One region of the Dietzia sp. Die43 genome, then DNA from elsewhere that is predicted to be linked to it. Evidence: riboswitches for the same ligand, from Rfam matches in the RefSeq annotation. Region 1 holds a riboswitch; each other region holds the start of a gene.

Region 1 (7,907 bases):
ACCCGTTCGCCGATGAAGACGATGACGACGACGACAACGACAACGACCACGGCCACGACGACGACGACGAGGTCGGCACCGACCATGGCTGAGCAGGACCGGGGCCTGTCGGAACGGTCCCGGTGGAACGCCGGCCGCCGGGTGGCGGTGGGCGATCGCGTGGTGGTGCGTCGCCACCTGGAGGCGGGCCAGACCTCGCACCTGTACACCGACGTCATCGGTCGCGTGGTGGAGCTCGAGCCGGAACTGGTCGTGGCCCGCGAGTCCGGTGAGCAGGTGCGGATCGCGGACGCCGACATCGCGGTGCTCAAGGTGATCCCGCCGCGGCCGGTGCGGGCCCGCGACATCCGGGCGCACGAGTACGCCGGTGCCCTGGCGTGGCCCGGACCGGAGTACGAGGTGGTCGACGGCTGGTTCTGCCGCGCCGGCGACGACTGGTCCTACCGCGGGAACTCGGCGGTGCCCGTCCTGCCGTGGGCCGACTGCGAGGACCTGGACGGGGTGCGTTCCTGGTACGCCGCCCGCGGCCTGCCGCTGCGCCTGGTGGACGTGGACCGGCTGGTGAAATCCGACCGGATGAGGCTCGGCGGCGCCCCGGTGGACGACTCGCGGATCCATGCCGACCGCGACCTCCTGCTGTGCACCGCCGGCAGCCACGACCTGCTCGCGGTGGTCGACGAGGCGTTCCCCGCCCCCACCAGGCCGGCAGTCACCCTGGCCGAGCGCCCCGACGACGACTGGCTGGCGCTCTACCACGCCACCGCCGACCTCGACCCCGAGCGAGTCAGGCCCGCGATGCTCGCCACCGCGGGGCTCGTCGCCTCCGGACCGGACGCCGGCGAACCCGGCCCCGGCGGCCACGCGGTGTTCGCCCGACTCGAGGAGGACGGGGACCTGGCCGCGATCGCCCGCGGCGCCGTCACCGCCGGACCCGACGGCCACCCGCGGGTCGCGGTGTCCTGCGTGCAGACCGCGGACGCCCACCGCCGCCGCGGCCTGGCCGAGGTGGTCACCGGCTCGCTCGTGGAGTGGGGACTGGGCCTCGGCGCGCAGGAATGTCACCTGCACGTGTTCGCGGACAACTCCGCCGGTCGTGGCCTGTGGGCCAAGCTGGGACTGCAGCCGCACCATTCGCTGCGCCACCTCGTCGTCGTCGATTGACACGGGCGCCGCTCCCACGGTGACACCACCGCGCGGAGGGCAATACACTCGGGCGCATGCGCCTGGCCACCTGGAATGTGAACTCGATCCGCGCCCGGAAAGACCGCGTGCTCGCGTGGCTCGAACGGTCCGACGTCGACGTCCTGGCGATGCAGGAGACCAAGTGCAAGGACGAGCAGTTCCCCGAAGACGCGTTCCGTGAGCTCGGGTACGAGGTCGCCCACCACGGGCTGAGCCAGTGGAACGGGGTCGCCGTGGCCTCCCGGGTGGGGCTCGAGGACGTGCGTCTGGGCTTCGACGACATGCCCGGCTTCCACAAGGATCCCGAGGTCTCGCAGGACCCGGAGGCCCGCGCCATCTCGGCGGTCTGCGACGGCGTCCGCGTGTACAGCCTCTACGTCCCCAACGGCCGTGAGCTGGGCGACCCGCACTACACGTACAAGCTGGAGTGGCTGGCCCGCCTGCGTGACCACGCCGCCGCCGAGTTGGCCGCCGACTCCGCCGCCCAGATCGCCCTCGTGGGTGACTGGAACGTCGCGCCGCTCGACGAGGACGTGTGGGACCCGGAGGTCTTCGAGGGCAAGACCCACACCTCCGGACCCGAGCGGCTCGCGTTCGCCGCGTTCGACGGCGCCGGCTTCCGCGAGGTCACCCGCGAACACACCCCCGGGCCCGGCGTCTACACCTACTGGGACTACACCGGACTCAGCTTCCCCAAGCGCAAGGGCATGCGGATCGACTTCCAGCTGCACTCCCCCGCCCTGGCCGCCCGCGTGACCGGGGCGTCCATCGACCGCGAGGAGCGCAAGGGCAAGGGCGCCTCCGACCACGCGCCCGTCGTCGTGGACCTCGACTGAGCCATGTCCACGTTCCAGCTTCGGCGCTACATCGACCGCCTGCGCGCCGAGGGGTTCACGGTCCGCGACGACCACGGCGAGGACCCGGATCTCATCGACATCCACGGCCGGGCCGTCGACACCTGGCGGGAGAACTACCCGTACGACGAGCGACTGGACCGCAACCAGTACGAGGTCGAGAAGTACCTGCTGCAGATCGAGCTGCTGAAGTTCCAGAACTGGCAGGCCGAGACCGGGCACCGGCAGGTGATCGTGTTCGAGGGCCGCGACGCCGCCGGCAAGGGCGGGACGATCAAGCGGTTCAGCGAGTACATCAACGTCCGGCAGGCCCGGGTCGTCGCGCTGGTCAAGCCGACCGAGACCGAGATGTACCAGTGGTACTTCCAGCGGTACGTGGCCCATCTGCCCAGCCGCGGCGAGCTCGTGCTGTTCGACCGCTCCTGGTACAACCGCGCCGGCGTGGAGCGGGTGATGGGCTTCTGCACCGATTCCCAGTACGAGACGTTCATGGAGCAGGCGCCCATGTTCGAGAAGATGCTGGTCGAGTCCGGGGTCGGTCTGACCAAGTTCTGGTTCTCGGTCACCCGCGAGGAGCAGAAGACCCGGTTCGCGATCCGGCAACTTGACCCGGTCCGTCGGTGGAAGCTCTCGCCCATGGATCTGCAGTCCCTCGGCAAGTGGGACGAGTACACGGAGGCCAAGGAGGAGATGTTCCGTCGGACGGACACCGAATGGGCCCCGTGGATCACCATCAAGTCCAACGACAAGAAGCGGGCCCGCATCAACGCGATGCGCTACTTCCTGAACCAGTTCGACTACCCGGACAAGGACCCCCAGGTGGTGTTCGACCCGGACCCGAAGATCGTCCGACGCGGCAAGGACGCCGTCGGGGACTGACTGAGCCCGCGAAGGAGGGCCCCGCGCACAGAACCCGTCGGGGACTGACTGAGCCCGCGAAGGAGGGCCTCGCGCACAGAACCCGTCGGGGACTGACTGAGCCCGCGAAGGAGGGCCTCGCGCACAGAACCCGTCGGGGACTGACTGAGCCTGCTAAGGAAGGCCCCCGCGCACAGGCCTGGCGGAGCCGCGCGGGGAATGTCTGGGCGGCGGGGGGCCTTGAACTGGGTATGAGCCATTCCAATGACCCCGCCGTCATCACGCGCTTGCTCACCGAGAAGGGCCGCTGGGCCGTCGCCGGCCTGTCCAACAACTCCGCGCGCACCGCGTACGGGATAGCCGCCTACGTCCGCGACCTGGGACATGAGATCGTGCCGGTCCATCCAAAGGCCGAGACCGTGCACGGTCAGCAGGGCTACCCGGATCTCGCGTCCGTTCCCGGTGAGATCGATGTGGTCGACGTGTTCGTCAACTCGCAGCTCGCGGGCGGCGTGGTGGACGATGCGATAGCCAAGGGAGCCAAGGCGGTGTGGCTGCAGCTGGGCGTGGTCGACGAGGCTGCGGCGCAGCGCGCGAAGGATGCCGGGCTGGACGTGGTGATGGACGCGTGCCCCGCGATCGAAGCCCCTCGTCTGGGCCTGGCCTGAACCGCGGACCCGGCCCGGTCTAGAAGCCGCTCGAGGCCAGTCCCACCATCGCGAAGATGAAGATGAAGTACAACACGATGAGGACTGCCACGATCCCCAGTGAGATCATGCCGAGCTTCTTGGCGGTCGCGCTGGCGGCCTCGGCTTCGGCGTGGCGACCGGCGGCCCACAGCGGGTAGACGTCCAGCGCGCGGGTCATCGCGACGAAAGACAGCGGCCAGAAGAACAGGATCGACGCGACCGCCCAGCCGACGTTCGACGGCGGGCCGGGGTGAGCTCCCGAGGTGGTCCCGTACCCGCCCGCCCCGGCAAAGGACGGGGTCTGCGCGCCGTAGCCGGTCGGGGTCTGCGCGCCGTAGCCGGTCGGGGTCTGCGCGCCGTAGTCGGTCTGTCCGTACGAGCCCTGGCTGTACGGACTCTGTCCGTATGTGCCCTGGCCGTACGGGTTCTGGCTGTAGGAGCCCCGACTCGCATCGTCGCCACCGGTCGAGTCGCCGTCGGCAGTGTTCCCCTGGGGCGGGTAGGTCATGGGAGTCCTCTCCGGGTAGCTGGTCGTCTGGGGTCAGACTACGTCCCGCTCTCCCGGCCCCTTCTCCGCCGCTCGTCGGCCGGCTGACAATGGTCACCGCGGGCCACGGTCACCGCCCGGCGCCTGTCACGGCTGGGCGACCAGGAGCTGATATTCCGGGAAGCGAACGAGGAACCGCCGCACATAGCTGCAGACCGGCCGGATCTTGAGCTCATCGAGCCGCATGCGGGTGAGGACCAGGCTGACCAGCAGGCGAGCGATTCCCTGCTGGCCGTACCGCTCCTCGATCACGGTATGGAGCAGGATGTAGACGTCGCCGTCCTTTTCGTAACCAATGAGACCCATGAAGGTCTCGCTGTCCCACAGTTCGAAGCGGTCTCTATCGGTGTTGTGGACCAGCTTGAGCGACGTTACAGGGGACATCAGAACTCCTTCTGCAGGGCGTGTTCCACCCGCGATGCTACTCGTCGGGTTACGCTCGCCCCTGCACAATCACATACTCATCCACACGGGAGTCCGCTTCGATGCGCGGGCTGAGAGGACGACCAGCCGGGTCGTCGACCGTAGAACCTGTCCGGATCATGCCGGCGTAGGGAGATCAGGAAACACCATGGGCACAGCTTTATTCGCCGACGGCACCGACGGCACCCCGATCGACGCCGTGACGTGCGGCCCCATCCATTCCAGCAGTAAGGCTCATCTCGAGGTGCCCGGTGAGTCCGGTGACGGCCAGCGCGTACCCGTGCGCCGGATCGCGCTCACCGACGGCACGACGTTCGACGTCTACGACACCTCCGGCCCATATACCGCGTACGCGGACCCGGCCGACTGCCATGACCTGGGCGCGGGCCTCCCGCCGACCCGCCGCGAGTGGTCCCACCTCAGGCCCGTCCCCGCCTCGCCGGACAACCCCACTCCCGTCCGGACGCAGTTGGCCTGGGCGCGGGCGGGGCTGACGACCCCCGAGATGCGGTTCATCGCGGTGCGGGAGGGGATCGATGTCGAGGTGGTGCGTTCGGAGGTCGCCGCCGGTCGAGCGGTCATCCCGGCCAACCACCGCCATCCGGAGAGCGAGCCGATGATCATCGGCAAGCGCTTCCTCACCAAGATCAACGCCAACATCGGCAACTCGGCGGTCACCAGTTCGATCGCCGAGGAGGTCGAGAAAATGGTGTGGGCTGCCCGTTGGGGCGCGGACACCATCATGGACCTGTCCACCGGCCGGGACATCCACGAGACGCGCGAGTGGATCTTGCGCAACTCCCCCGTCCCCGTGGGCACCGTGCCCATCTACCAGGCACTGGAGAAGGTGGGCGGCGACCCGACCCGTCTGACCTGGGAGTTGTACCGCGACACCGTCATCGAACAGTGCGAACAGGGCGTGGATTACATGACCGTCCATGCCGGCGTGCTGTTGCGCTATGTCCCGCTGGCGGCCAAGCGGGTCACCGGCATCGTGTCGCGTGGCGGTTCGATCATGGCGGCGTGGTGCCTGGCGCACCACCGCGAGTCGTTCCTCTACACCCACTTCGAGGAACTGTGCGAGATCCTCGCCCGCTACGACGTGACGTTCTCCCTCGGCGACGGTCTGCGGCCGGGGTCGATCGCCGACGCCAACGACGAGGCCCAGTTCGCCGAACTGCGCACGCTCGGGGAGCTCACCGGGATCGCCAAGAGCCACGGCGTGCAGGTGATGATCGAGGGACCCGGTCACGTGCCGATGGACAAGATCGTGGAGAACGTGCGCCTCGAGGAGGAGTGGTGCGAGGAGGCCCCGTTCTACACGCTGGGCCCCCTCGCCACGGACATCGCGCCGGGCTACGACCACATCACGTCCGCGATCGGTGCAGCCCGCATCGCCGAGGCAGGCACGGCGATGCTGTGTTACGTCACGCCCAAAGAGCACCTAGGCCTGCCCGACCGGGACGACGTCAAGACCGGCGTGATCACGTACAAGATCGCCGCGCACTCGGCGGACCTGGCCAAGGAACATCCCGGCGCGCAGGCCCGCGATGACGCGCTGAGTACCGCCCGGTTCGAGTTCCGTTGGCGGGACCAGTTCGCCCTGGCCCTCGACCCGGACACCGCCCTGGCGTACCACGACGCGACGCTGCCCGCGGAGCCGGCGAAGACCGCGCACTTCTGCTCGATGTGCGGTCCGAAGTTCTGCTCGATGCGCATCTCCCAGGACATCCGCGACTACGCCGCGGAGCACGGGATGGAAACGGTGGAGGCGATCGAGGCGGGGATGGCGGAGAAGTCGGCCGAATTCTCCGAACTCGGTGGCCGCGTCTACCTGCCGATCACCGAGTCGTAGTTCTCACCGGAGGCGAGGGCCGCGCCGGTCCCCACCGCGCCCGACGGGCGGGGACGTCGGTGCTCAGTAGGTCGGATCGGCCGACCGAGCTCAGGCGTCCCGGCGCAGTGTCATCAGCACCCCGACGACCCAGAGGGCCACGCACACGGCCGCGAACCAGGCGAACGCCGGCCACTCGCCCCACGTGATGTACCCGCGGACGCTCTCTCCCTGGGTCCAGAAGTCACCGTTGGCGAACGGCATCCAGGCGGCGATGTCCTCGCCGACCCGCGGGATCAACGAGACCATGCCCTCGAGGGCCAGTATCCACACGAGGAACAGGGAGATCGTGCCGGCGGCGTTGCGCATGATGTACGCCAGGCCCGTGACCGCGATCGTCCCCAGTGCGGCGTAGACGGGGAAGCGCCACAGGTAGGTCAGCCCGTCTCCGGAGAACGGGGTCCAGCCCTCGTTGCCGGAGAGCGCCCCGGCCACGAGGAGCGCCAGGACCACCGCGACGGCCGTGACCACCATCGAGAGCACCGTGAACAGGGCGGTCTTGGCCACGATGGCAGGCCAGCGCGACGGCGTCGTCAGGAACGTGGCCTTGATGGTGTGATATCGGTACTCGCCGGTCACGCCGACGATCGCGGCGATCCACGCCAGCAGGACGGTGAACGCACTGACGCCGAGGATCGCGAACAGCGGGTCGCTGCCGCCGCCGGGCGCACCGGCCATCGGGTCCCCTGTGGCGGGCTGCTCGAACTGGCCGATGACCACTGCGAGTACCACCGCCAGGCCGATGCCGATCGCGTACAGCCAGTAGGCGCTCTTGGTGGTGGTGACCTTGATCCACTCGGACTTCAGCTGATTCATCGGGTGGACTCCTGACCGTGGTACTCGACGTCCTGGTCGGTGAGGGCCATGAAGGCCTCCTCCAGCGACGCCCGCTTCTCGTGCAGTTCGTGGACGGTGATCCCCAGGCTGGCGGCGACATCGCCGACCTGCGGCGCGCGGAGATTCTGAATAAGGAAGACACCCTGTTCCGCGTCGAACGTGGCCTCGATGCCCTCATCGCGCGCGGCGGCGGTGAACTCGTCGACGTGCGGGGTGCGCAACACCACCGAGGACGTGGCGGCGTCCAGGAACTCCTCGACGGAGGTCTGCGCGCGCAGCTTGCCGCGGCCGATCACGACGAGGTCCTGGGCGGTCTGCGCCATCTCCGACAGCAGGTGCGAGGAGACGAGCACGGTGCGGCCCTCGGCGGCGCGTGCGTGCATGAAACGGCGGATCCACAGGATGCCCTCGGGGTCGAGACCGTTGACGGGCTCGTCGAACAGCAGGACCTCGGGGTCGCCGAGCATGGCGGTGGCCAGACCGAGTCGCTGGCGCATGCCGAGCGAGTAGCCCCCGACCTTGCGGCCGGCGACGTCGGTGAGGCCGACCAGGCCGAGCACCTCGTCGACGCGGCCCGGGGCCACCCCGCCCGCCGCGGCGACCATCCTCAGGTGCGCGCCAGC
Region 2 (7,907 bases), on a different contig from region 1:
CGGCGGGTGGTTCGAATACCACGGTGAGCACTTCGACTTCGACCGCCTCACACTGGATCCGCCGCCCGTGGCCCAGGTGCCGTTCTACGTGGGCGGGCACACCGCTCCGGCGCTGCGCCGCGCCGTCCGGATCGGCCAGGGGTGGACCTCGGCGATGATGGGATTCGACGAGATCGCCGCCACCATCACCCGCCTCGGAGAACTACTCGAGGCCGACGGCCGCTCCCTCGCCGACCGCGGGGACGGCCGACCGTTCGAGGTTCAGGTGGCCTGCACCGACCGATACGGCAGCCGCGGTTTCGCCCAACTCGAAGAGGCGGGGGTCACCGATGTCATCGTCATCCCGTGGTTGATCGAGGGCCACGGATACGACGCCCCGCTGGACGCCAAGTGCGAGTCGATCGCCCGGTTCGGCGAGAAGTACATCAGCGCATGACCTCGACACACATCAACCACACCGCTACGACCCCAAGGAGCCCCGCATGCCCGACACCCCGTCCCTGAAGCTCGGTTACAAGGCGTCGGCCGAGCAGTTTGGTCCGCGTGATCTGGTGGAGTTCGCCGTGCTGGCGGAGCAGGCGGGGATGGATTCGGCGACGGTGTCGGATCATTTCCAGCCCTGGCGCCACGACGGCGGCCACGCGCCGTTCTCGTTGGCGTGGCTGACGGCGGTGGGGGAGCGCACCGAGCGGCTGCAACTCGGCACCTCGGTCCTGACGCCGACGTTTCGCTACAACCCCGCCGTGCTCGCCCAGGCGTTCGCCACCATGGCGTGCCTCTACCCGGGCCGCGTCTTCCTGGGGGTGGGCACCGGCGAGGCGCTCAACGAGATCGCCACCGGCCACCAGGGTGAGTGGCCGGAGTTCAAGGAGCGGTTCGCGCGCCTGCGCGAGTCGGTCCGGCTCATGCGCGCACTGTGGACCGGTGAGACCACCAACTTCGAGGGCGACTACTACTCCACCAAGGACGCATTCCTCTACGACGTTCCCGAGGGTGGCGTGCCTGTCTACGTCGCCGCGGGCGGCCCGGTGGTGGCCAAGTACGCCGGCCGCGTCGGCGACGGGTTCATCTGCACCTCCGGCAAGGGGATGGAGCTGTACACCGACAAGCTGCTGCCGGCCGTCGAGGAGGGAGCGCAGATCAACGAGCGTGACTCGGCGAAGATCGATCGGATGATCGAGATCAAGATCTCCTACGACCCCGACCCGGCCGCCGCGCTGGAGAACTGCCGCTTCTGGGCCCCGCTGTCCCTGACCCCGGAGCAGAAGCACTCGGTGGACTCCGCGCGCGAGATGGAACGCCTGGCCGACGAGCTGCCCATCGAGCAGGTCGCCAAGCGGTGGATCGTCGCCTCAGACCCCGACGAGGCCGTCGAGCAGGTCAAGAAATACGTTGACGCGGGCCTCAACCACCTGGTCTTCCACGCCCCCGGCCACGACCAGAAACGCTTCCTCGACCTGTTCACATCCGACCTCGAACCGCGACTGCGTCGCCTCGCGTAGGCACCGCGGGCGGGCAGGTGACCCGCCCGCCCGGCCGCCCACCCCGCGCTTAGGCCCGGGTGAGCAGCAGCGGAGCCGCCGCGACCCGCGACCAGGGCCCGCCCGCGAAGGTCAGGCCGATCAGGCGCCGGTCGTCGAGCGGCCGGAATTCGTCCCGCACCCAGCGCCACGGCACCGGGCTCGAGGCGCCGTACGAGCAGACGATCACCTGACCGCCGTCGAGCCACGAGGACTCCAGCGTCATCCGCATCGGCAGGGTCTCCCGTGGCGGGCGGCCCTCGTCGTCGTCGACCAGGTTCATCGCGCCGCCCCCGGGGGCGAAACGCTTGCCCTGCCAGCCCGGCATGCCGCCGAGGGCGATCGCGCGCGGTGCCACCACCCTCAGCGGGGCGGGGCCGACGAACGTGACGAGGTAGTCGCCGGGGGCGGGCAGGTCGGTCGGCGGTGTGGCCTGCGAGAACAGGGCCCGCAGTCGGCCGAGAGAGGTCGGCAGGGCGGTGGTCACGGAGCTCCGTTCGACAGGGACGCGGTGGTGGGGGACGCGGTGGTGGGGGCGGCGCGGCGGGCCCGGTAGCGGGCGGCGAACCGTTCGGCCATGGCGGTGATGGTCAGGCTCGGGTTGACGCCGACGTTCGCCGGGATTGACGACCCGTCCACCACGTACAGGCCCGGATGCCCGAAGACCTGGTGGTCCGTGTCGATCACACCGTCGGAGGCATCGGTGCCCATCCCGGCCCCGCCGAGCACGTGCGCGGTGATCGACTTGCCGCCCACGCTCTCCAGTAGCAGGTTGAGGGGCCGGCCGCCCACCGACTCGGCGAACCGCCGCGCGACCTCGTTGGCCTGCGGCAGATAGCTGGGGGGCGGGGCGCCGTCGCCGGTGCGCGACCGCAGGACCCGCCGCCACGGCGTGACAGGGGAGCGGTCGAACACCAGCCGGATCTCGTTCTCCACGTTCTGCATCACCGTGAACACGCTCAGGCGCTCGATGAAGTGCCGGGCGGTCATCAGCCGCAGCTGGCGGAGCGGGTGTCGTGCGAGGGCGGCCAGGGTCGCGCGCCTGCGTCGGGCCGGGTCTGCGCCGTCGACCAGTGGGCCGAGCTGCAATCGCATGTGCCAGCCGCCGACGTATCGGTTCTGGGTGACATGCGTGGCCGCGTCGGGGTAGAACTCGCTGGAGATGGTGGGGCCGCGGGTGAGATCGGCGTCGGGGTCGTCGGCCAGGACCGCGGTGATGGCCTCGGAGTTGGTGCGCACACCCTCGCCGAGCCTGGTGGAGACGCGGGGGAGGAGGCCCTGCTCGCGGGAGCGGAACAGCAGTTCGACCGTGCCCAGCACGCCGGCCGCCACCACCACCTCGGCCGCGCGGAGCGTCTGGCCGCCCGCGGTGCGGACCTCGTATCCGCCGCCGGCGCGTTCGGCGATCGTGTCGACCTTCGTGTCCGGGCGGATCCGGGCGCCGCGGCCCTCGGCCAGCCACAGGTAGTTGAGGTCGAGGGTGTTCTTGCTGCCGTACGGGCAACCGACCAGGCATGCGCCGCAGAGCCGGCACCCCGTGCGATCGGGCCCCTCGCCGCCGAAGAACGGGTCCGGCACGGTCTCGCCCTCCTCGCCGGGGGCGCCGAACCAGATCGCCATCGGCGTCGGGCCATACGTCCCGCCGGCACCCATCGCCTCGGCGGTGGCCTCGAGGTGCCGGTCCATCTCGCCGGTGAAACGGGTCGTCTCGCGGCCCAGCATGCGGGCGGCGGTGCGGTAGTGCTCGGCCAGCTGGGCGCGCCACCCGTCGGCGACCGCGGGCCAGGCCGGGTCGGTGAAGAACTCGTCCTTTGGTTCGAGCAGCACGCCGGCCCACACGATGCTGCCGCCGCCCACGCCCGCGCCGCCGATGATCCCCACATGCCGCAGGACCCGCTGCCAGAAGAAGCCCTTGAGTCCCAGCTCGGGCATCCACAGGTACTTTCGCGGGTCGGTGCGGGCGGCGAGGAGATCGGCGGGGGAGTGACGACGACCCTGTTCGAGCACCAGGACCGAACGCCCCTGCTCGGCCAGCCGAAGGGCCGAGACCGCGCCGCCGAAACCACTGCCGATCACGATGACATCAGCGGTGTCGGAAAGGCGCGGGTCGCGAGGCGGGCCGGGGGCCATACGCCGATTCTAGGACGGTTGTCCAGGTGTTCGGGGCGGATCGGGCCGGCCGGCTCCAATCCCGACCGTGACCCGTGTGACCTAGGGTGGGCGGCGACACGGGGTGCCGCCCGTCCGGGCAGCTGAGATCACACCCGTCGAACCTGAACTGGGTAGTTCCAGCGGAGGAATGTCGTGTGCGTCGCCCCGGGCGGCGTCGCCTCGCAGGTGCGGTCGCCGCGGGGCGGGCGGGTGAGCATCGCGTTTCTCTGTGAGGAACCACCGGGAAGCGAGTGGAGATGCGTATCAACGAGCAGGTCGTCCTGGTCACCGGCGGCGCCCGCGGACTCGGCGTGGAGATCATCCGCGCCTTCTCCCGCGAGGGTGCCCTCGTCGTCGTCAACTACCGACGCAGCGAGGCAGCCGCCGCCGACCTCGTCCGTGAGCTCGGCTCCGGCCGCGCCGTCGCACTACGCGCCGACGTGACCGACGACGACGAGGTCCGCACCCTCTTCGACGCGGCCCGCGCCCACTTCGGTCGGCCGATCAGCACGGTGGTCAACAACGCACTGGTCGACTTCCGGTTCAACGGCGACGTCCGGCTGCGGCCGGAAACCCTGACCTGGGAGGACTTCGACTCGCAGCTGCGCGGCGCGGTCAAGGCCACCCTCGCCACCACCCAGGCCGCACTGCCGGGGATGCGCGAGGCAGGGTTCGGGCGGATCGTGAACATCGGCACCAACCTGTTCCAGCACCCGGTGGTGCCGTATCACGACTACACCGCCGCCAAGGCCGCCGCACTCTCGCTCACCCGGACCCTGGCCACGGATCTGGGGCCGGACGGCATCACGGTCAACATGGTCTCGGGCGGCCTGCTGCGCACCACCGACGCCAGCGCCGCTACACCTGAAGAGGTGTTCGACATCATCGCCTCCGGCACCCCGCTGCGACGGGTGATCACCCCGGCCGAACTCGCCGACGCGGTGTTGTTCTTCGCCTCCCCGTGGGCACGGGCCGTGACCGGACAGAACCTCATCGTGGACGGCGGGCTGGTCAAGGGCTGACCCTTGCCCGGCCCAGCTCGGGTGGTGGAAGCTGGAGGTATGGAACTGCCGTCGGTCACCTCCCCGCGAACCGCCGAGGGGCGGCGGATCGAGGCGGCCGAGGCGGCGGTGTACGAACTCGACCAGCGGCTGGCCGAATGGGATCAGCAGCGGGCGCTCGTCGTCGCCGAGGAACTCGGAAGCGACCCCCACGCCCACGTCCCGGCGACCTGGCCGACGGTCGCGGAGGCGCACGCGGCAGCGGCCGGGCGTCTCGCGTCACCCCTGTCACCCGCTGCACTCGCTGCGGAGTGCGCGGAGTTGCGCTGGACGGGCGTGGGGAAACTGATCGGGGCCGGGATCTCGGCGGCGGTGCTCCTGTCCGTCCCGCTGACGCTCGTCCTGCGCGCACTGGGCGGGGGGTGATGTCGTGCCGCTCATCCTCGCGTTACTGCTACTCATCGTGATCGCCGGGCTCGCGGCCTGGGTCGCGGCGACCGGATGGCTGGTCCGCGCCGGGCTGGAGGACCTGTCCCGCCGCCGACGGCTCAGACTCGGGGCCGACCCGGTGCAGCTCACCGCCGAGCGGGCGGTGGACTCGGCCCGGCGGACCCACCTCCTGGCGCTGGAAGCGCTGACGCAAACCCTCGACCGCTGGTACGAGATCCGGTTCACGCTGGGGATCGACACCCCGCTGGAGGGCGCGTACCCCGAGGTCAGAGACCACCTCGATGCCGATCCGGACTTCGCCGGGTTGTTGGAGCGGGCCAACACCGCCTGCCTGGACAGTCGCTCGACCGCGCCGGCCACCGTCGCGGAACTGCTCGACGAGGCCGCGCGGATGGATTCGATGATGCTCGCCATCCGCGGCCACCTCCACCGCGCGGGGCGGTCGAAATGAGCGACTCCGCCCCGCTCCCCCCACGAGAAGTGGGGATGGGCGAGGCGGAGTGACGCTGTCCGCGGGGGCGGGCTCAGGCGATGCCGGTGCCCTCGTCGGCCGCGGGGGAGGTGTTGGTGCCGCCGTCGTTGATCTCGAAGCGTGTCCACTTGCCGTCCATGTCGACCTCCATGGCGTAACCGAGCGCGTCGTCCGGGACCTCGACCGTCTTGAACCAGTCGTAGGCCTTGGTGTCGTCGCCGAACTCCTTCTCGTCGATCACGTTCTGCTCGGGGTCAATCACGCGGTAACGGGGCATGCTTGCTCCTTCGTCTCGAGGGAAGTTGAGTTCTCTTCCGCAGTGTGGGGGATTCGGCACGACCTCGCATCCGGACGGGTGGTCGCGCGGCGGGGCGTACGGTCGATGCAGCCACACGATCCAGGAGGCCCACACGTGAGCACCGACCCCACCGCTTCACCCTCCGAGCAGCCCGACGCCGTCCAGCCCGACGACGCGGTGCTGGTCGATCCCACCTCCAAGTACGAGGTGGAGATTCCGCTGCAGTCGCAGCCCGTTCCGGGGCTCGCGTCGGAGCTCGACCCGCCCGCGGATCACGGCGAGACGTCGTACGTCGGCCACGGTCGCCTCACCGGTCGGCGGGCGCTCATCACCGGAGGCGACTCGGGGATCGGCCGGGCGGTGGCGATCGCGTATGCCCGCGAGGGCGCGGATGTCGCGATCGGCTACCTGCCATCCGAACAGTCCGACGCCGACGAGGTCGCGCGACTGGTCCGGGAGGCCGGGCGGACATGCGTGCTGCTCCCCGGCGATGTCGGCGACGAGGAGGTCGCGCGGGGGATCGTCCGCGACGCCGTCGCCGGGCTCGGCGGGATCGACGTGCTGGTGCTCAACGCCGCCCGGCAGACGTACGTGGAGAACCTCGAGGACTTGACCTCCGAGCAGTGGGCCGAGACGATGAACGTCAACATCTCCGCCCCGTTCTGGATGATGCAGGAAGCGCTCGGCCACCTGCAGCCCGGTGCGAGCGTCATCTTCACCTCGTCTGTCCAGGCCTACACTCCGTCGCCGGGCCTCGTGGACTACGCGACCTCTCGCGCTGCGGTCAACACGATGTCCAAGGCGTTGGCGCAGCAGCTCGCGCCCCGGGGAATCCGCGTCAACGCCGTCGCGCCCGGGCCGTTCTGGACCGCGTTGCAGGTCACCGGCGGGCAGAAGCCGGAGAAGCTCCCGTACTTCGGGCAGAAGAATCCGCTCGGCAGGCCCGGCCAGCCCGTGGAGATGGCCGGCGCGTACGTGTATCTGGCCTCCGAGGAGTCGTCGTATACTACCGGCAACACCCTCTCGGTGACGGGCGGGGCGCCCACGCCCTGAGCCGACTCGGCGCAGCCGCACGCCGGGTTCAGCCGCCTGCCGTGTCCAGCCGCCTCAGCATCCGCGCGCGGACGGTGCAGCCGCGCACGAAAATTCGTCAGCGGTTGCAGTGGTTGCGCGCGGATGCCGTGAGGTGCGCTGCGGGCCGGTTCGTGAGGTCGGCTGTGGTCAGGTCAGAGGAGGTGCGCTCGTCGGAGCCCGCCGAGCAGCAGTCGCTCGAACCGGACGGGCTTGAACAGGTCGTGCCAGACCCAGCGGATCACCACCACGCCGAGATCCCTCAGCTGGTCCTCGCGCTGCTTCTCGAGCCACACCACCTCGCTCGGGTCCGCGCTGTTGCCGGCGCGGCCGGAGTACTTGATCCTGCCGTCGAACTCCCCGGCCAGTGTGCCGTCTCCCCAGGAGAAGTCGGTGCGGGCGATGACCTGCCCCTCCTCGGAGAGGTATCGGTGCTGCAGTCGAGGCGCCGGAATCGCACGCAGGGATCTCATGACGCAGCGCGAGAGCGATTCACCGGGGCTCTCCGCGAGCGGGTCCGCAAAATCGATAGCCTCTCGGGCAATCGCGACACCGGTGCGGCCGCGGTGAAGTTCGAGCTCGTTCACCAGGGAAGCCCGCGTGACCAACTTCAGGCGCAGCGCATGGTCTGCCGCGCAGACACCCGCGTCGAAGCCTGCAGTCCGGGCAAGGTCGATGATCGTCCGATCAACGGTCGTGACGGGGATGCCGTCGACCTCGGTGGCTGACAGGGAACTCCCCGGAGAGGTATGGATCTGGACGTGAGGGGTCTTGCGTCCTCCGGCGGGCCGGCCGACCGTCAGGTGGACGCCCTGGGTCCGGGTTCTGACGAGGGGGAGGCCGTGAAGCTCCGCTGCCGTGTGGTGGCTGATCAGTGCCCCAGCAGGTCCCTCCGCTAGCGCGATCCTGGAGGACCTGACGGCGGAGACCTTCCGGGACTCACC
Region 3 (7,907 bases), on a different contig from region 1:
GGCCCTTCGCGACGTCCCGCGGTCAGTGCTCGGCGCGGCCCTGCATGGCGGAACTGCCCAGATCGCTGCCGGTGAGCTCGGCCCCCGACGAGACGGACTCGACCCAGGCGTCGGTCGTGGCGACCGCGGCGAGATTCGAGTTGAGCACTGCCATCAGCGTCTCGTGGACCTGCTGTGCCGGGACCGACCCGGCGGAGTTGGAGATGTGGATCGCACCGGTGGCGTCGGAGAGGACCTCCACGGCGATGCCCAGCGGTTCCGCGGTCACGGCGGTGCCGAGAATGCAGTTGTTGGTCATGTAGCCGACGAGCGTCACCCGGTCGACGCCCTGCTCCCGAAGCCAGTCGACCAGCCCGGTGCCGTCGAAGACGCTGGCATAACTCTTGGTCACGCGCTTCCACTGCGGCTGGAGGCGGCTCTCGAGGTCCGCGTGCAGGGACCACCCGGCGCTGCCGTTCGCGAACACCGGAGCGCCCTCCGGCAGGTCGTGCTGGACGACCACCACGGGCATGCCGGCCTCGCTCGCCGCGTCGACCGCACGGACGATCTGGGCGAGCGACTCGTCACGGGGTGGGTACTGGATCTCGAGCGGACCGTCGAAGTACTCCTGCTGTACGTCGACGACGATCAACGCGCGATTCTGCGAACTCATGTGGATCCTCCGGATAGGCGGTACGGCCGGGAACTCGGCCGTTACCCCGATCCTCGCGGACCGACTGCGCTACCGTGAGCGGCACAAAGGAACACTTTCGATGGAAATGGGCCAACCTGTGCGTATCGCCGTTCACGTCTTCGACGGCATCACGATGTTCCACCTCGCGGCGCCCCTCCTCGTCTTCGGCGAGGTGACCCGGCTCGGACTCGCGGACGGGTGGCAGGTCGACACCTGGAGCACAGACGGCGGAGACGTCAACACCGCCGAGGGGATCGTGCTCGGCGACCTCGACGGGCCCGCGACGGCGGAGCAGGCCGACATACTGGTTTTCCCCTCATGGTCTCCGGAACTCCCCGACCGGGATCCGTGCCTGTTATCGATCGTGCGTGGCGCCCATTCCCGGGGCAGCCTGGTGGCGGGGTTGTGCCTCGGTGCCTATCCCGTGGTCGCGAGCGGAGTGCTGGACGGTCGTACCGTCGTCACCCACTGGGAGGGTGCGGCGGAGCTCGCCCTGCGGTACCCGGCGGTCGACGTCCGCTCGTCCGACCTGTACATCGACCACGGGGATGTGATCACCTCCGCGGGGACGGCCGCCTCGCTCGACGCGTGCGTCCACATCGTCCGATCCCGGCTCGGTGCCGCGAAGGCCGCCGTGCTGGCCCGCAGGATCGTGGTGGCGCCGCACCGCGAGGGTGACCAGGCGCAGTACGTGGAACTGCCGGTGCCCGACGGGGGAGACGACGGGGAGATCGGGGAGACGATCGACTGGGCGCTGGCCAATCTCGACCGGCCGCTCTCGGTGGACGACCTCGCCGGACACGCCTGCATGAGCAGACGCAGCTTCGCCCGGAAGTTCCGGGCGACCACCGGCGCGAGCCCCGGGCGATGGGTGCTGTCGCGCCGGCTCGACCACGCGCGGACGCTGCTCGAGACCACGACCCGCTCGATCGAGGACATCGCCCGCGACTGTGGGTTCGGCAGCGCGGTGACGTTCCGGCAGAACTTCGACAGGAAGTACTCGACGACACCGTCGTCCTACCGCGCCCGGTTCGGGGAGGCGCAGGAGTGAGTTCCACCAGGCCCGTCGCCCCGGACCATGCGGACGCGTCCCGACCGGTAGGAACGGCGCCTGCCCGGTGCGGAACGCGGCCGCAGACGTCATGGCCACGATCTGCGTGACCAGACCATCTAGCCGCCGGACAGGGGCAGGTAGTCGTTGGTCATGGCTGCGGCGCCGTCGACCTCGGTCTCCAGCAGTCCGTTGCCATGCATCCACGACGCGTAGGCCGCCCAGTCCCGGGCTGTCTGCCGCCCGAAATCCTCCTCGGGTAGAAGCGCCAGCGTGGCGTCGATCATCTTCTCCAGCATGTCGGGCTCGTAGGAGCCCTCGGTCACCGGGGTGAGGGACTCGAGGGCAATCCGGCGGTCCGCCAACGCGGCCTGCTGCCCGGCCTCGGTTCCGGTGAGGAAGTCGCCCACGCGCTCGGCATAGTCGGCGTCGCCGGCGAGCCGGTTCGGGTTCGCGATGATCACCAATTCCGCGTAGTCGGGCACCCCGAGTTCGGTGACCGGCATGATCTCGACATCGCCCCGGGCGCCGAGTTCCACGCCTTCGATGTTGCGGAACGCCCCGAAGATCGCGTCCACCTGGTCGGTGAGCAGCGACTGGTTGAGACTCTGCTGCACATTGGGGGTGGATATCGAGTCAGGATCGATTCCGGCCTCACGGGCGATGAAGTCGAGGGTCGGTTCCTGGGAGGCCAGCCCCGACAACCCCACGGTCTTGCCCTCCAGATCGGCTGCGGAGGTGATGCCGGACTCCGTCCTGGCGATCAGGGAGGTCAAGGACGTCGGGATCAGTGCCGCGACCGAGATCACGTCGAGTCCCTGTTCGAGGGCGATGAGCGTGTCGGGCTCGTAGGAGATGGCCAGGTCGACCCGCCCCAGGGACACCTCCCGGGCGGCGTCGGCCGTGTTGGACGGCGTCGTGAACGTCACGTCCACGCCGGCGTCGGCGTAGGTGCCGGTGTGCTGCGCGGTGTACAGGGCCACATGGTCGGGATTGGGGCTCCAGTCGAGCAGAACACTGACTGGGGCGGCGCCGGTCTCGCCTGGCTCGGCGTTGTCCGAGGATGCCTGGCAGCCGGTCAGAGCCACCGCGGCTGCGGCCACCATCGCGAGCATGCGGGCGCCGGGGCGCGTGAGAGTCCGGCGTCGGATCCTGCTGGGTCGTGTTTCCGTCATGATGGGTTCCTTTCCCGGGTGGGTGTGTTCCACGGGCAGATCAGGCGTTCGAGCATGGTCACGCTGGCGAGGAGGACGCTGGACATGATCGTCAGCACCGCCACCTGGGCAAAGACGAAATCGGTCTGGAGCCGGGGGATCGCCTGGAGCATGAGGTAGCCCAGGCCGTTGGTGGAGCCGGTGTACTCGGCGAAGACGGCGGCCACCGGCGCGAAGGTGACCGAGACGCGCAGCCCGGCGAAGCCGCGAGGCGCGGCGAAGGGCAGACGCACCCGCCAGAAGAGCGACCACCTGGTGGCGTGCAGACTCCGCAGGGTGTCGATCATCCGGGCGTCGACCGAGCGGATTCCGGAGAGGAGATTGAGGGCGACCGGGAAGAAGCACAGCAGGGCCACCACGATGACCTTCGGCGCCATGCCGTAGCCGAGGGAGATCGTCAACAGTGGGCCTATCACGATGACCGGGATGGCCTGGGAGGCGACCAGCAGGGGGGTCATGGCCTGACCGACGGCGGGCACGAATCCGCTGATGACGACCACGGTCACCGCGACGACCACTCCGAGGACCACCCCGACGACGGTCTCCGTGGCGGTCAGCAATGTGGCCGAGCCCAGCCGGTCGGGCCAGGTGGATACGAGCGAGTCGAGCACGGCGAGGGGTGAGGGAATGACGTACTCGGGCACGAGCTCGAGCGTGGTGACCGTGATCCACGCGGCGAGGACCAGCAGGAGCGTGACGCAGGCAGGGCCGGCGGAGCGGAGGAATCGCACGGTCATGGGGCGGTGCCGCCTCCGGTCAGGTGGGATTCCCGGGCCAGTGCCCGGAGCACTTCCCTGCGGGCTGCCGCGAACGCCTCGTCGCCGAGGAGGACCTCTCGGGGGCGGTCGTCGCCGAACCATCCCGGCCAGGTGCGGACCACACGCGCCGGGGCGTCGGCCTGGTCTCGTGCCAACAGGACCACGCGTTCGGCGAGGAGCAGCGCCTCATCGACGTCGTGCGTGACCATGACGAGGCTGGCCGAGGTGTGGGTGATGGTGTCGCGGAGCCACTGCTGGACCTCCGCACGGGTGATCGCGTCGAGCGCACCGAGCGGCTCGTCGGCCAGCAGCACGGGTTTGCGCGCCAGCAGAGCCCGCGCGAGAGCGGCGCGCTGGCGCATGCCCGCGCTGAGGGCTGAGGGACGGGCATCGGACCAGGCGCCCAGTCCCACACGGTCCAGCATGCGCTGGGCCTCGGATCGGGCCACGCGCCGGCGCACTCGTTGGTTGCGGAGACTGATCGCGACGTTGTCGAGCAGGGACAGCCAGGGCAACAGGCTGTCGCCCTGGGGCATCAACGCGCAGGTCTCCAGGCGTCGTGCGGGCCGGCGGTCATCGAGGACGGCGGCGGTCCCGGTGGTCGGTTCGACGAGGCCGGCGATCACCGACAGCAGCGTCGACTTACCGCATCCGCTGCGTCCGACAACGGCGATGTGCTCGCCTACCGGAACGGACAGGTTGAGGTCTGCGAGAACCGGGCGGAGCGCGCCCGGATAGGTGTGTCCCAATCCATTTAACGCCACTGCCGTGGTTCCTGGGCGGCTCACGAAAGCCCATGCCAGCGCATCTGACATCCCTCCGCTCGTGTGAACGAGTTCAGGTTCAGCGGGTGTGATCTCAGCCCCGTTCGGTAGGGGCACCCCGTGTCATCGAAGCTGATCTTGCGAATCAGCTCGAAGTCCGAACGTACCACCGGCACGTCTCGGGATCTGATGTGCGTCCATGGCTGGAGCGAGGCGCGGGCGGGCCGCCGTCAGTGGAGAGCGGATTGCCGGCCCGTGTCGGCGTGAGTGCGCCCCCGAGAGGATTCGAACCCCTGACCAGCCGGGTAGAAACCGGATGCTCTATCCACTGAGCTACGGAGGCCTGGCGACGCGCGCGTGGGGCGTCGCCGGGAGAATGGTAACCGATCCGGGGGGTGGGTCCGACAGTGGCGAATCGGCCCGGGGGCGCCGCGGTTCCTACGATGGTGGTCATGACGTCGTCGAAGACCGCCCCCGCCACCGCCGGGCGGTTCGGAACCCGCAACATCGTCGCCCTGGTACTGCTCCTGGCGGCGGTGGCGGCCGCGGTGGTGATCCCACTGTCGGCCATGTCCGCCGAGGTGGCGCTCGAGCTGGTGGGCGTGCCCGATCCGGGTCCGCTCACCACGGCCGGCCTCCCGGCGCTCCGGTCGATCGCCGAGCTCCTCGCCGCCGTGGCCGTGGGGGCGGCGCTGTTCGCGGCGTTCTTCACCCCGCCGCAGAAGGACAAGACCCTCGACGTCGACGGCTACCGCATGCAGCAGATCTCGTCGTGGGCGAACATCGCCTGGGCGATCGCCGCGGCACTGCTCATCCCGCTGACCCTGTCGGACGTCTCCGGGCGCACTTTCCTCCAGTCGCTCCCGCCGGGCCAGTGGTTGGTCGCGATCAACCAGATCGACATCGCGTCCTCGTGGCGGTGGGCCGCGATCATCGCGCTGGTCGCCGGGATCGGGCAGCGACTCACGCTGAGCTGGCGCTGGTCGGTCATCTGGCTCGGCGTCACCGCCCTCTCGCTGCTTCCGGTGGCGGCCACGGGCCACGCGTCCGGCAGCACCGCGCACGACCTGGCCACCAACTCGCTGATGATCCACCTGTTCGGCGCCGCGTTCTACGTGGGTGGGCTCATCGCGCTGATCATCCACACGTGGCGCGGCGGCTCGCGCGTCGCCCTGGCCCTGCGCCGCTACTCGGTGGTGGCGACGGTCGCGATCGTCGCCCTCGGGTTCACGGGCGTGATCAACGCGCTCGTCCGCCTGCACCCGGGTGACCTTCTCACCTCCACCTACGGATTGCTGGTCGTGTCCAAGGCGTTGGCGCTGTGCCTGTTGGCGCTGTTCGGTCTGGCGATCCGCCGCCGGATCATCGTCAAGATCGAGTCGACGGGGGCCAATGCGCCGGTCGACCGGCCCACGCTGCTGCGGATCATCGTGGTGGAGGCCGTCGTCATGGCCGGCACGCTGGGTCTGTCGGTCTCGCTCGGCCGTACCCCGCCGCCGGCGCCGCTGTACGTGCCCACGAGGCAGGAGGCGCTACTGGGCTTCGAGCTGCCCGGGCCTTTCGCGTTCGGAACGGTCTTCGGCACCTGGCGCTTCGACCTGGTCCTGGGGCTGGCCGCGGTGATCCTGCTCGGCCTGTACCTCTGGGGCCTGGTGCGCCTGCGCCGCCGCGGGGACGCCTGGCCCCTGAGCCGCACCGCGTTCTGGGTGGCGGGCTGCGTGATCCTCTTCCTCACCACCAGTTCCGGCATGGGGATGTACATGATGGCCGACTTCGCCAGCCACATGGTGGGCCACATGCTCATCTCGATGCTGGTGCCGGTCCTCCTCGCGCTCGGCGGCCCGTTCACACTGGCCCTGCGCGCACTCCCGGCCGCCGGCCGCGGCAACCCGCCCGGGCCCCGCGAGTGGCTGGTCGAGTTCATCAACAACCCGCTCTCGCACTTCCTCACCCACCCGATCGTGGCGTCGGTGCAGTTCGTGGCCGGTTTCTACCTCATCTACTTCGGCGGGTTCTATCAGACGTTGGCCTCGGAGCACCTGGGCCACATGTTCATGAACGTGCACTTCCTCATCAGCGGCTACCTGTTCTACTGGGTGATCATCGGCGTGGACGCCGCGCCGCGGCACTTCTCGCCGATGTACAAGCTCATGGTCCTGCTGAGTTCGCTGCCCTTCCACGCGTTCTTCGGCATCCTGCTCATGAACACCAAGACCGTGCTGGCCGAGCCCTGGTATTCGGGCATCGGCCTGCCGTGGATCCCGGATCTGCTGCAGAGCCAGCAGGTCGGCGGTGGCGTCGCGTGGGCAGCGGGGGAGATCCCGCTGGTGATCGTCATGCTGGCCCTGGCGTGGCAGTGGTACCAGAGCGACATGCGCGAGGCGCGGCGCGGCGAGCGGCAGGCCGACCGCGACGACGATGCCGAGCTCAAGGCCTACAACGAGATGCTCCGGGAGATGTCCCGCGCCGACCGCCGGCCCTGAGACCGAACACCTCGTCGTCGTCACAGGCGCCGGTTCTCCACACCCCCCGCCCCCCTCCACAGGGCGGCCACCGCGGGCGGTGGGAACGAGGGGTGACGACGACGAGGTGAGGCACGCTGCAAGTCACGAGGCCGACGCACGGTCGGCCGAACGTGACAGGAGTGAGCCCATGAACGAGACCCACACGACCGTCCGCGGAACCGTGATCACCGACCCCACCACCCGGAGGGTGGGCGACGACCAGGTCTTCACCTTCCGGGTGGCCAGTAACAGCCGCTACCAGGACCGGCTCACCGGCGAGTGGAAGACCGGCGGCACGCTGTACTTCTCGGCCAACTGCTGGGGACGCCTCGGGCAACGGGCGTCCGGCGCGCTGTGCAAGGGCGACGGCGTGATCCTGCACGGCCGGCTGCTCACCAACGAGTACGAACGCGACGGTCGCATCATGCGCGACCTGGAGATGCGGGTCAGCGCCGTGGGGCCCGACCTGTCCCGCATGGACGTCACCGTGCGCCGCGCCAGGACGGACGCGCCGGCCGAGGGGGCCGGCGTCGACGGGGCGGGTGTCGACGGGGCGGGCGTCGACGAGGGCGGCCTGCGGGGAGCGGCCGAGGACTCCGACGCCATGGCGCTCGGGTCGCTGGACCCGGATGAGCCGGGGTCCGAGCAGAGCGAGGCGGACGAGTTCGTGGGGGCGGCCGGCGCCTGATGCTCCCGGGGGTGGGGCCGGCGTCCGCCGCGGACGCCGGGGCCGCGGGCGGACACGTAACATGGGGGTCGTGCCCGCGGCCGACCCGCGGCGAAGTGAACTGTCTGCGCAGGTGAGAGGGTAGAATGGCCGAGTTTATCTACACGATGAAGAAGGTACGCAAGGCGCACGGGGACAAGGTGATCCTCGACGACGTCACGATGTCCTTCTATCCCGGTGCGAAGATCGGCGTCGTGGGCCCCAACGGCGCCGGCA

The links. Region 1 has a riboswitch for thiamine pyrophosphate ahead of thiC (phosphomethylpyrimidine synthase ThiC). Riboswitches for the same ligand answer to the same signal wherever they lie in the genome.
Region 2: it holds a riboswitch for thiamine pyrophosphate, as region 1 does, so the genes downstream of both, NR111_RS06715 (3-oxoacyl-ACP reductase) here and thiC (phosphomethylpyrimidine synthase ThiC) in region 1, are expected to answer to the same signal.
Region 3: it holds a riboswitch for thiamine pyrophosphate, as region 1 does, so the genes downstream of both, NR111_RS10305 (ABC transporter ATP-binding protein) here and thiC (phosphomethylpyrimidine synthase ThiC) in region 1, are expected to answer to the same signal.

Annotation. Positions count from the first base shown of each region.
Region 1 is NZ_JALJRF010000016.1:1,637-9,543, reverse strand. Features, by position in the region: gene NR111_RS13845 (peptide deformylase) at 1-92, shown strand, start outside; gene NR111_RS13840 (GNAT family N-acetyltransferase) at 85-1,161, shown strand; gene NR111_RS13835 (exodeoxyribonuclease III) at 1,218-2,018, shown strand; gene ppk2 (polyphosphate kinase 2) at 2,022-2,915, shown strand; gene NR111_RS13825 (CoA-binding protein) at 3,146-3,562, shown strand; gene NR111_RS13820 (CD225/dispanin family protein) at 3,582-4,091, opposite strand; gene NR111_RS13815 (GNAT family N-acetyltransferase) at 4,218-4,514, opposite strand; TPP riboswitch at 4,590-4,704, shown strand; gene thiC (phosphomethylpyrimidine synthase ThiC) at 4,702-6,408, shown strand; gene NR111_RS13805 (ABC transporter permease) at 6,499-7,263, opposite strand; gene NR111_RS13800 (ABC transporter ATP-binding protein) at 7,260-7,907, opposite strand, start outside.
Region 2 is NZ_JALJRF010000006.1:90,791-98,697, reverse strand. Features, by position in the region: gene NR111_RS06735 (TIGR03619 family F420-dependent LLM class oxidoreductase) at 1-436, shown strand, start outside; gene fgd (glucose-6-phosphate dehydrogenase (coenzyme-F420)) at 483-1,502, shown strand; gene NR111_RS06725 (hypothetical protein) at 1,552-2,007, opposite strand; gene NR111_RS06720 (GMC oxidoreductase) at 2,004-3,650, opposite strand; TPP riboswitch at 3,740-3,837, shown strand; gene NR111_RS06715 (3-oxoacyl-ACP reductase) at 3,929-4,693, shown strand; gene NR111_RS06710 (hypothetical protein) at 4,733-5,098, shown strand; gene NR111_RS06705 (hypothetical protein) at 5,103-5,573, shown strand; gene NR111_RS06700 (hypothetical protein) at 5,647-5,871, opposite strand; gene NR111_RS06695 (SDR family oxidoreductase) at 6,007-6,945, shown strand; gene NR111_RS06690 (hypothetical protein) at 7,119-7,436, opposite strand; gene NR111_RS06685 (hypothetical protein) at 7,530-7,691, shown strand.
Region 3 is NZ_JALJRF010000010.1:110,680-118,586, reverse strand. Features, by position in the region: gene NR111_RS10325 (cysteine hydrolase family protein) at 23-652, opposite strand; gene NR111_RS10320 (GlxA family transcriptional regulator) at 771-1,724, shown strand; gene NR111_RS10315 (ABC transporter substrate-binding protein) at 1,844-2,899, opposite strand; gene NR111_RS10310 (ABC transporter permease) at 2,896-3,675, opposite strand; gene NR111_RS10305 (ABC transporter ATP-binding protein) at 3,672-4,460, opposite strand; TPP riboswitch at 4,494-4,591, opposite strand; tRNA gene NR111_RS10300 (tRNA-Arg) at 4,731-4,803, opposite strand; gene NR111_RS10295 (cytochrome c oxidase assembly protein) at 4,913-6,943, shown strand; gene NR111_RS10290 (single-stranded DNA-binding protein) at 7,113-7,652, shown strand; gene ettA (energy-dependent translational throttle protein EttA) at 7,778-7,907, shown strand, end outside.